Regions from separate parts of the Shewanella mesophila genome, predicted to be linked through region 1. Evidence: predicted binding sites of a transcription regulator. Region 1 holds the regulator's gene; each other region holds the start of a gene.
What was found. Region 1 encodes FliA, which starts transcription of late flagellar genes. Its sites were predicted from a motif close to CTAAAGNTNNNNNNNNNNNNGCCGATA; they were not measured.
Positions count from the first base shown of each region.

Region 2: pomA (flagellar motor protein PomA) is a predicted target of FliA. The motif match lies at 1,708-1,734, and genes of this name have one in related genera.
Region 3: K0I73_RS14840 (DUF5610 domain-containing protein) is a predicted target of FliA. The motif match lies at 1,182-1,208, and genes of this name have one in related genera.

Region 1 covers NZ_CP080421.1:2,815,098-2,818,194, forward strand. The annotation lists gene K0I73_RS12425 (protein phosphatase CheZ) at 1-637, opposite strand, end outside; gene cheY (chemotaxis response regulator CheY) at 651-1,034, opposite strand; gene K0I73_RS12435 (RNA polymerase sigma factor FliA) at 1,077-1,796, opposite strand; gene K0I73_RS12440 (MinD/ParA family protein) at 1,789-2,670, opposite strand; gene flhF (flagellar biosynthesis GTPase FlhF) at 2,675-3,097, opposite strand, start outside.
Region 2 covers NZ_CP080421.1:1,239,961-1,243,057, reverse strand. The annotation lists gene K0I73_RS05560 (flagellar motor protein MotB) at 1-693, opposite strand, end outside; gene pomA (flagellar motor protein PomA) at 698-1,465, opposite strand; gene xseB (exodeoxyribonuclease VII small subunit) at 1,864-2,103, shown strand; gene ispA ((2E,6E)-farnesyl diphosphate synthase) at 2,104-2,985, shown strand; gene dxs (1-deoxy-D-xylulose-5-phosphate synthase) at 3,008-3,097, shown strand, end outside.
Region 3 covers NZ_CP080421.1:3,334,719-3,337,815, reverse strand. The annotation lists gene K0I73_RS14845 (histidine phosphatase family protein) at 555-1,091, opposite strand; gene K0I73_RS14840 (DUF5610 domain-containing protein) at 1,249-1,830, shown strand; gene K0I73_RS14835 (ferredoxin--NADP reductase) at 1,960-2,700, shown strand; gene K0I73_RS14830 (hypothetical protein) at 2,812-3,097, opposite strand, start outside.

The DNA of each region.
Region 1 (3,097 bases):
TTTTGTTTTCATTAATCGGCTTCTCTGATGCGGGTTGCTCACCAAATACCGTTAACATAGAGACTAAATTACTCTCAACTTCGCGCACCAATTCAATCACTCGACGAATCATCTGCCCTGTAAGATCTTGGAAATCCTGTGCTAATAATATGTTATTTAACAATTCTCTTAAGCGATTTGAATCAGATTCACTACGCTCAATAAATTGCTGCACATCATGACAAAGGGTTTTGAATTCATGGAGCTCTATATCTCGCTTCATTAATCGCTCCCAAGACGGCTTAACGGCTTTTACATTCGACGTTAAGGCATCGGCAAGAGGCAGAGACTCTTCAACAGCGTCCATGGTCTTATTGGCGGCTTGCTCAGTCATGTCGATAACATAATTTAGACGTTCTTTTGCATCTGGAATCTCACTATTTGCGAGCTCAACCAAACGACCATCTACCTGAAAGTCCACAATAGCGCTGTGAAGTTGACGCGTTAAACGTCCCACTTCGTCAAACAGCTCTTTTTGAATTGGACTGGCAATCTCTCTAATTATCTCATCAGCTTGCGCTTGTTCATTGGCTTCGAGCAACTCAACGAGTTGCTTAGCCTGCGCCAAACTGATCAGCCCTGAAGTATCTGCCTGCATAGCTAAACCTTGATTAACCGAGTCGTTCGAAAATTTTGTCTAACTTCTCTTTCAATGTCGCAGCAGTAAAAGGCTTCACCACGTAACCATTAACACCGGCCTGAGCCGCTGCAATGATCTGTTCCCTTTTTGCTTCCGCAGTTACCATCAATACCGGAATATGCTTAAGCTCATCGTCGGCACGAATCGCCTTCAACAAATCAATCCCTTGCATACCGGGCATATTCCAATCGGTAACGACAAAGTCAAAATCACCTTTTTGTAGCATAGGCAATGCCGTCGAACCATCATCTGCTTCCTGAGTGTTGTTAAAACCCAAGTCTCTTAACAAGTTCTTGATGATACGCCTCATTGTTGAAAAATCGTCAACGACGAGAATCTTCATATTCTTGTCCAAGGTTTCCTCCGCGGAGCTGCTTTTATATTGCTCATGTAATCGTTATATTTTGGTCCAGTGCTTAAGTTTAGCTTTCAGTCTAAGCATTGCCTGACTAAGTATCTGGCTAACACGAGACTCACTAACATCAAGAACGGCACCAATCTCTTTTAAATTTAACGCTTCGTCATAATATAACGACAAAACTAAACCATCTCTTTCTGGTAATAATTTGATGGCTTCAACTAAGGCGGCATGAAATTGATCTTCAGCTAACGCCTCAAAAGCATCATCCTGATGTCCATCATCTTGGCTAACGACATCGACCGATACACCAAGATCTTCAATTCCAACTACTTTTCCAACTGATACATCATTAAGAATATGATGGTACTCATCGAGCGACATATCAAGTCGATCTGCAATTTCATTATCTTTTGCATCTCGTCCTAGCTCTTGTTCTAGCTCATCAATCACCTGAGCGACTCGTCTTTGATTGCGATGAACAGAGCGGGGAACCCAGTCTCCGCGCCGTATTTCATCAAGCATTGAGCCTCTAATTCTAATGCCAGCAAAGGTTTCAAACTTCGCCCCCTTACTGCCATCAAATTTGGTTGACGCCTCTAACAATCCCATCATACCGGCTTGAATTAGATCATCTAATTGAACGGAAGCTGGCAAACGAGCTAATAAATGGTGAGCAATCCTTTTAACCAACGGTGCATACTGTTCAACGATAGACGTCTTATTATCTAAACAAGTATACGCAGCGGCTTTACTCACTCGCACGATCCTCTTGATATTCAGGACGTTGCACTAGACGTTCAACAAAGAACTCCAAGTGCCCACCAGGCTGTTGTGGTACGGGCCAACTAATGATTTTATTAGCTAATCCGTGATATGCAATTGATGCAGGCGATTTAGGAAATGCTTCTACAATCAATTTTTGTTTACGAACGGATTTACGAAGATTTTCATCAAATGGAATCGTTGCTACCAACTCTAAAGCAACATCGAGGAAGCGATCCGTTACTTTGCTAAGTTTAGCAAATAACTCCATTCCTTCGCGTAAACTTCTAACCATATTAGCAACAATTTTAAATCTAAATACACCATGTTCACGACTTAAAATCTTAATTAGCGCATAGGCATCTGTGATCGACGTGGGCTCATCGCACACAACAATTAACACATCCTGTGCGGCACGCGAAAAGCTAAGCACCATATCTGAAATCCCGGCCGCAGTATCAACCACTAAGATATCAAATTGTGTCCTCATCTCGCTAAAAGCACGAATAAGACCAGCGTGTTGCGCCGCGGTTAACTCGACCATAGCCTGAGTACCAGAAGTAGCAGGAATGATACCTATACCTTTAGGGCCTCTCACGATAATATCATCGAGATCTGCATCACCGGAAAGCACATGGGACAGATTACGTTCGGCCCTAAGGCCCAACATCACGTCAACGTTCGCCAATCCAAGGTCAGCATCAAGCACAAGCACACGCTTGCCTTTCTCTGCCAACGAAACCGCGGTGTTAATGGATACGCTAGTTTTACCTACGCCACCTTTACCACCGGTCACGGCGATTACTTTTACTTTTTCGTTATATGGTTGATTCATCATACGTAAACCGCTTGCTTGATCCCGACTCATTGTTTTACTCAAATGCATAGGCCTGCTCATGAGACCTTTCAATGTTTCTTATTGGTTGCTCTTTCTTATCTAGTACTGAAAGCGCTTGATTTGCCAATGCTAGTGTATCTGCAACCTGCATATCTTCTGGAACTCTTTGCCCATCAGTAACATAACTTAATGGTAACCCACTTTGGATCAATACACTTAATGCAGGTGCTAATGCGACAGACTCATCCAGCTTGGTTAATATCGCTCCCGATAACGGGATTCTAGCGAACTGTTTTACCGAATCTTCAAGCACTCTTCTTTGACTTGTTGATGACAGTACCAGATAACTGCGTATAGGTAATCTGCTATTTGCAGTTAAATTATCTAGTTGCTGAAACAATCGCACATCTCGCTGCCCCATTCCTGCCGTATCTATCAATACTAGCTTGCGATTACG
Region 2 (3,097 bases), 1.6 Mb from region 1:
ATCGGTATAACCCGACACAGTCACTATCCCGGGAACATCTTTAAGTAGCTCCCCGACTCGACGCACCACAGGTTTAAACCTAGGTTGCAAGAATCCCGAACCGGATGAAAATGCGCCTTTTTCTCGAATTCGAATAATGATCTGCTGCCCTAACGACTCGATCTCAATGGCACCATCGACAATCTCTTTGTTGAGTTCTTGAGCCATTTTCTTCACTTGATCATTAATCTGATCTTGAGAGGATGCTTGTTGCTGTTGTGATTGAGACTGCGCTTCGGCATCGGCTTGCTCTTGCGCTGTCGATGACGCCTCACCACCTCTTTGCTCGCCACGTTGTTGCTGGACTCCACCGGCGCTGTCATCTTCACCGGCCTGAACTTCAATAGTAGGCTCGGTCATCTCGTTAGTTTGCTGATTAATGATCTCAATTGGCGTTGGTTCTGGCTTACCGGGACGAAACTCGAGTGCGATAACCGATGTCCCCTTAGGAATATCTTTCACCTCTACTTTATTCTGTACACCAAATGCATATTTCATCGAACCGGCAATTTGCTTGAATTTCATCACGTCCATTTCAGAGAATGCGAGCAGCAGAACAAAGAAACACATCAGTAGCGACATCAGATCGGCAAAGGTCGCCAACCACATTGGCGCTCCTGCTGGTGGACAATCACATTTGACCTTCTTAGCCATCAGGCTATTCTCCGTCCGTTGTATCTATCTGACGTTGTTTTTCTGAAAGATAATTCTTCAAGAATCCTTCAATAACTCGAGGATTTTGACCGTCTTGAATCGCAAGCACCGCATCCATGATCAGATTACGGTTGAGCATCTCTTCTCCCATACGTAAAGTCAATTTATCGGCAATAGGAATAGCAACCATGTTAGCAATGACTGCGCCATAAAGAGTAGTTAACAGCGCCACCGCCATCGATGGTCCGATTGATTTAGGATCATCCATATTCGATAACATAGCCACTAAGCCAACAAGCGTACCTATCATCCCCATAGCGGGTGCGACATCACCTAGCGCACGAAAAATACCAATACCTATTTTATGGCGCTCTTCAGTCAAGGAGATATCTTTTTCTAATGCCTCACGAACAACATCACCGTCATGTCCATCAACCAACATATCCACGGCTTTTTGCATAAAGCTATTGCTAATTTCAGCTTCTTCTAATGCGAGAAAGCCCCCTTTACGCGCAGCATCGGCCATAGTGACAGACTGTTCTATTAACACATCGGGTTTGTCGATTTTGAACATAAACGCTTTGGCTGCAATTTTCACCGCACCAAGAAACTGTTTAAGGTTATATTTCATCATGACCACAAATAAAGAACCTATCATAACGATAAGCACTGAGGGCACATCAATGAAAATGGCGATACCGCCGCTACTAACCATAGCTCCAATAATAAAAGCAAATGCACCAATGAGGCCTATCAGGGTCGCTAAATCCACAACTGTTCCTTATTTATTGTATTGGCTGTTTCTAAAACATCGACTAGGATGTCTACGTTTTAATCAGCTCTAAAACATCAAAGATAGGGTTTTGATGATCTTACCCCAAATCCCCCTTAAAGATAGGGTTTGTACCTAAAGTTGAGCAAAATAAAGTCGTCTAATTGACCTTCATAGCGCTAACCGCACGTATCACTTTAGGATATAATATCTGATAAAATTGAATATTGTTCTAATTCTGTTATCGGACAGCTTACACGCAAGTTTAGCTACAAATTCAAATTTTTATAAAAATTCCTCCGTAAATCGTGCTATTGCACAAATATACGACACCCTAATTTGACCCATGAAGTTCACTAAGATACTTTGTGTGTCGCTAATTTCTTGGGAATATTACCGTGGCTAAAAAACCTGAAAATCTGACATTTGAACAATCATTATCGGAATTAGAGCAAATTGTTGCCGATCTAGAGCGGGGCGATGTTTCTCTCGACGATGCCTTAAAACAGTTTGAGCGGGGTATCAACTTAGTCAGAAATAGCCAAGGTAAGTTGGAACAAGCCCAACAGAAAGTGTCTATTCTTACCCAAGAACATGATCAACCAAGTTTGCAACCCTACATAGCAGAGGGCGAATAATTGCTAACCGAAGCGATAACCCTATATCAGCAGCGGGTCGATAATCTGCTGCGTCTATCTATCGATGCTCAAGACGATACCGAACCGAAATTAAAAGCAGCAATGGAACATGGCGCCTTAATCGGTGGCAAGCGAATTAGGCCTTTTTTGGTTTATGCCGTAGGCGAGATGCTTAATGTGCCACCGGAACATCTCGACAGTTGCGCAGCCGCAGTAGAATGTATTCATGCTTATTCATTAATTCATGATGACCTCCCCGCAATGGATGATGATGCACTGCGCCGCGGTAAACCAACCGTACATATCGCCTTTGACGAAGCCACGGCAATTTTAGCTGGCGATGCATTACAAACCTTAGCATTTGAGATTATTAGCCAAGAAACAACGGCGCTATCACCGACACAACAGCTGTTAATGGTACGTTCACTGGCTAACGCTTCTGGTTACCATGGGATGTGTGGTGGCCAAGCGATGGATCTTAACGCCACCAATAAACCAATAGATTTAGATACATTAAAGCGTCTACATAAATTAAAGACTGGGGCACTAATTCGCTGCGCGGTTGAATTACCTATCATTGCCGCAGGCGTCACAGATATAGAGCGTGCTCTCCTGTTAGACTTTGCTGACGCTGTCGGCCTAGCCTTCCAAGTGCAAGATGATGTACTCGATATTATTGCCAGCACCGAAGAGCTAGGTAAACCTCAAGGTTCTGACTGTGAATCAAATAAAAGTACCTATCCTAAACTGCTTGGATTAGAAGGTGCACAAGAGACTGCTAAAAGTTTGATCGACGATGCCCTATCAGCGCTGGCTAAATTACCATACAATAGCCAGTTAATTGCCGAATTCGCCCGTTTTATCATAGAGCGAAGAGTATAATAAAGAGCCAAAGAATCTCGCTATGAGTTTGGATATAACGAAATACCCTGTGCTAGCGCAGGCAAACACTCCCGATGAGCTAAGACAGCTTCCTCAAGGCGTGCTCCCAAAA
Region 3 (3,097 bases), 520 kb from region 1:
GAGCATCGAAGGTCAGCATTGTACCGTTGATACAGACTGGTTAGCGATTATGGCAACGTTAAAAAAGCGAGGGTTAGAACAAGAAGAGCTTATGTTGGTATATGCGCAATTAACATCCTACTTAAGGGTAACGACCAGAGGGCTTACTTTGTCAAAGATAGCTTATGACACATCAATAGAAGGTGTAACCAGAGAGCCAAAGATATCTTCGCAGGATTTCGTTGGCATGGTCAGCCCTTAAGCTGATTTGGAGGTGTTAATTAGCCTCCAGCCATCACAAAGTAGACTTAACTTAGTGTTGTTTGGCTCATAAGGGGTTAGGCGAATGATTTCACCGCCTTTAAAGCAGATCGTTTCACCTTCGATTACGGTCAATCGGTCGCAGTTTTGGCAACTTACCGATAAGGGTTTACTTTTATTGTCCGATCCAAAAAATGCATCACTCACCAGTTGTTCTCCTTATGTTAACGTCGGGGTACTAGCCCCTATTCCATGTATTGCTAATGTAATCAAGTTTAGCCGATAAATCTAGGGCTATCTAGATTAATATCTAGTTACTTACTATTTTTGCTTGAACTTGCACCGTATTGGGTTTGGATCAAGCTCACTGCACCACTTTGGGGAATAGACAGAATGAATAATTTGTCATATTCGTCCTCAGATAACATTGGTATTTTTGGCCCGCCTAACGATGCTATGATCAGTGGAATCGTATTTGAATGTCCCGCAACGATAATATTGCCATCATGTTGTTTCACTTTTTCTACGATCTGTTCAATATGCCGATTAATATCTTTTGTCGCCGGAATCATCAATAAGGGGATTTTTTGCGCATCAGTTATCGGTATCAAGGTTTCTTTTGTTCGTGCAAACTGTGTGCTTATTGCCAGCGTTAGTTCCGTTTTGGCTAACGTTGTAACAAGCTGCTTAGCTCTAATTCGCCCCATTGCTGTTAGGCTTGGATCTTTCTGACCTATCGTTTTTTCGGCGTGTCTGACTAGGATAACTGTCTTTGTTACAGAGTCTTGTGCGGTGGACGTCGCGACATAGCTTAAGGTTGCCGCGATAATAAGAATACCAATCAGTCTCATATTTGTAGCTTCATTGCGATGGCAATGGTCACAGCATACCTTAATTTGGGGGCAAATCCGAAACAATTGTGATGGATTTCACGTTTTCACCTAAAGTTGTGTGAAAAATGGCCGATAATTGAGGTTAAGCGATCGTTTATTGTTGAGAGAGGGTGCTATGGAAATTCAGAATCACGGTGGAGCTGTATCAGAGGTTGCTCGTCAAAAATCGGAAACCACATCTAATCATGGGCAGCAGGTGTCTGAAGTTGCCAAAAACAAGACTGCACTAGCGGCAAGTAAGCAGTTGATGAATTCAGCGATCTTAGCTGCTCAACAAGACGTTAATTTGAGTTCAGGCAATGAGCCTATGCGCTTGCTATATAAAGCCGCTATTGAGGCAATAAATGAAGAGTTAGCGCCTACGATGGGGGATCGTGCTATCGAAACCGCTGCTGAGCAGGGTGTTGATACTTCTCCTGAAGCCACTGCCGAGCGTATCGTGAGTTTCGCGACTCAATTTTTTGCAATTCATCAAGAACAAAATCGGGGTATGTCATTTGATGAGCAGCTTAACTCTTTTATGGACATTATTGGTGGTGCGATCGATCAGGGCTTTGATGAAGCAAAAGATATTTTGTCTGGCCTTAAAGTGCTCGAAGGAGATATTGCTGACGGTGTCGATAAAACCTACGGTTTAGTGCAAGAAGGTTTACAGGCCTTTAGAGACAGCTTTACTACAGATAAAGAATCTGAGTAAGAATATATTTGTCAGGTTGTAACCATAAATCCCCCTAATGACAGGGGGATTTTGTTGTCTTGACTCTGAGTTCAATTACCTCAATGATGGAGATGTTCTCGGCTAAAAATCAACTTATGAGGTGGATATATGTGGGGGGAGGCTAAAGTAGTTGAGCGTATTGATTGGAATGATGAGCTGTTTACTTTGAGGCTATCTGCAGATATTGGCGATTTTATTGCGGGGCAATTTATTAAATTGTCGCAGCACATAGAAGGTAAACGTGTTGCTCGTGCTTATTCATTGGTTAATGCCCCATCGAGTGATTTAGTTGAAGTGCTGGCGATTAATGTTGAGGGAGGAGTACTATCTCCAAACCTTCAAGCTTTAAATGTCGGCGATACTGTTGATATTTCGACTAAAGCTGCAGGTTTTATGACCCTCGACGAATTGCCCAATCAGGGACGCCATTTATGGTTCTTTGCCACAGGTACGGCTGTCGGCCCCTTTATTTCTATGATGAGAACGCCACAACCTTGGGGGCGCTTTGATAAGGTCATTTTGGTATATGGTGTCAGATATGCCGATGATCTTGCTTATATAGAAGAGTTTGAATCATATAAGTCTCAATATCCAGGGCAGTTTGAGTTGGTAACTTCTGTGACTAGGGAACCTTATGAAGGGGCTATTAATATGCGTATTACGCAAGGTATGCTAACTGGTGTGATAGAAGCTCAAACTGGGGTTAAGCTTACTGCCGAAGATGCTCAGGTGATGATATGTGGTCATCCAGAAATGATTAAGGAGCTGAACCAGCTATTGCTTGATCGCGGATTAGTTAAGAACTTACGCCGGGCACCAGGGCAAATTACGGTTGAAAAGTATTGGTAGTTAGGTAAGTCAGTATCAGTGTTATTGCGTTTTCTGAGTGATGACTCATCTGTGTTAACTACACATAAGTCACGTGAGCAGAGTCAGTCGATTAAAAACTTAGTGCTGTTTTTAGTCAGATGCTCTGCGCCCCTTTCGGTTTGTTCCTCGACGATTTTTTTCACCAAATACGCCAAATAATTCTTGTGTAACACCAAAATCTAACCGCCTATCTTCATTGTATTTTCTTCTATCTTCATAATGAATATAGCGACAGTTACACTCTTTATTTTCACAGTTAGGCAGTGGAATTTTTGGTGCATCTTGAGATAGGTAACGTTTGCCCTTTAAGCCTTTTGCGCTAGCACACATGCCCGATTCATTCACGATTTCAACACTATGATAGGAGCGGAGTCCA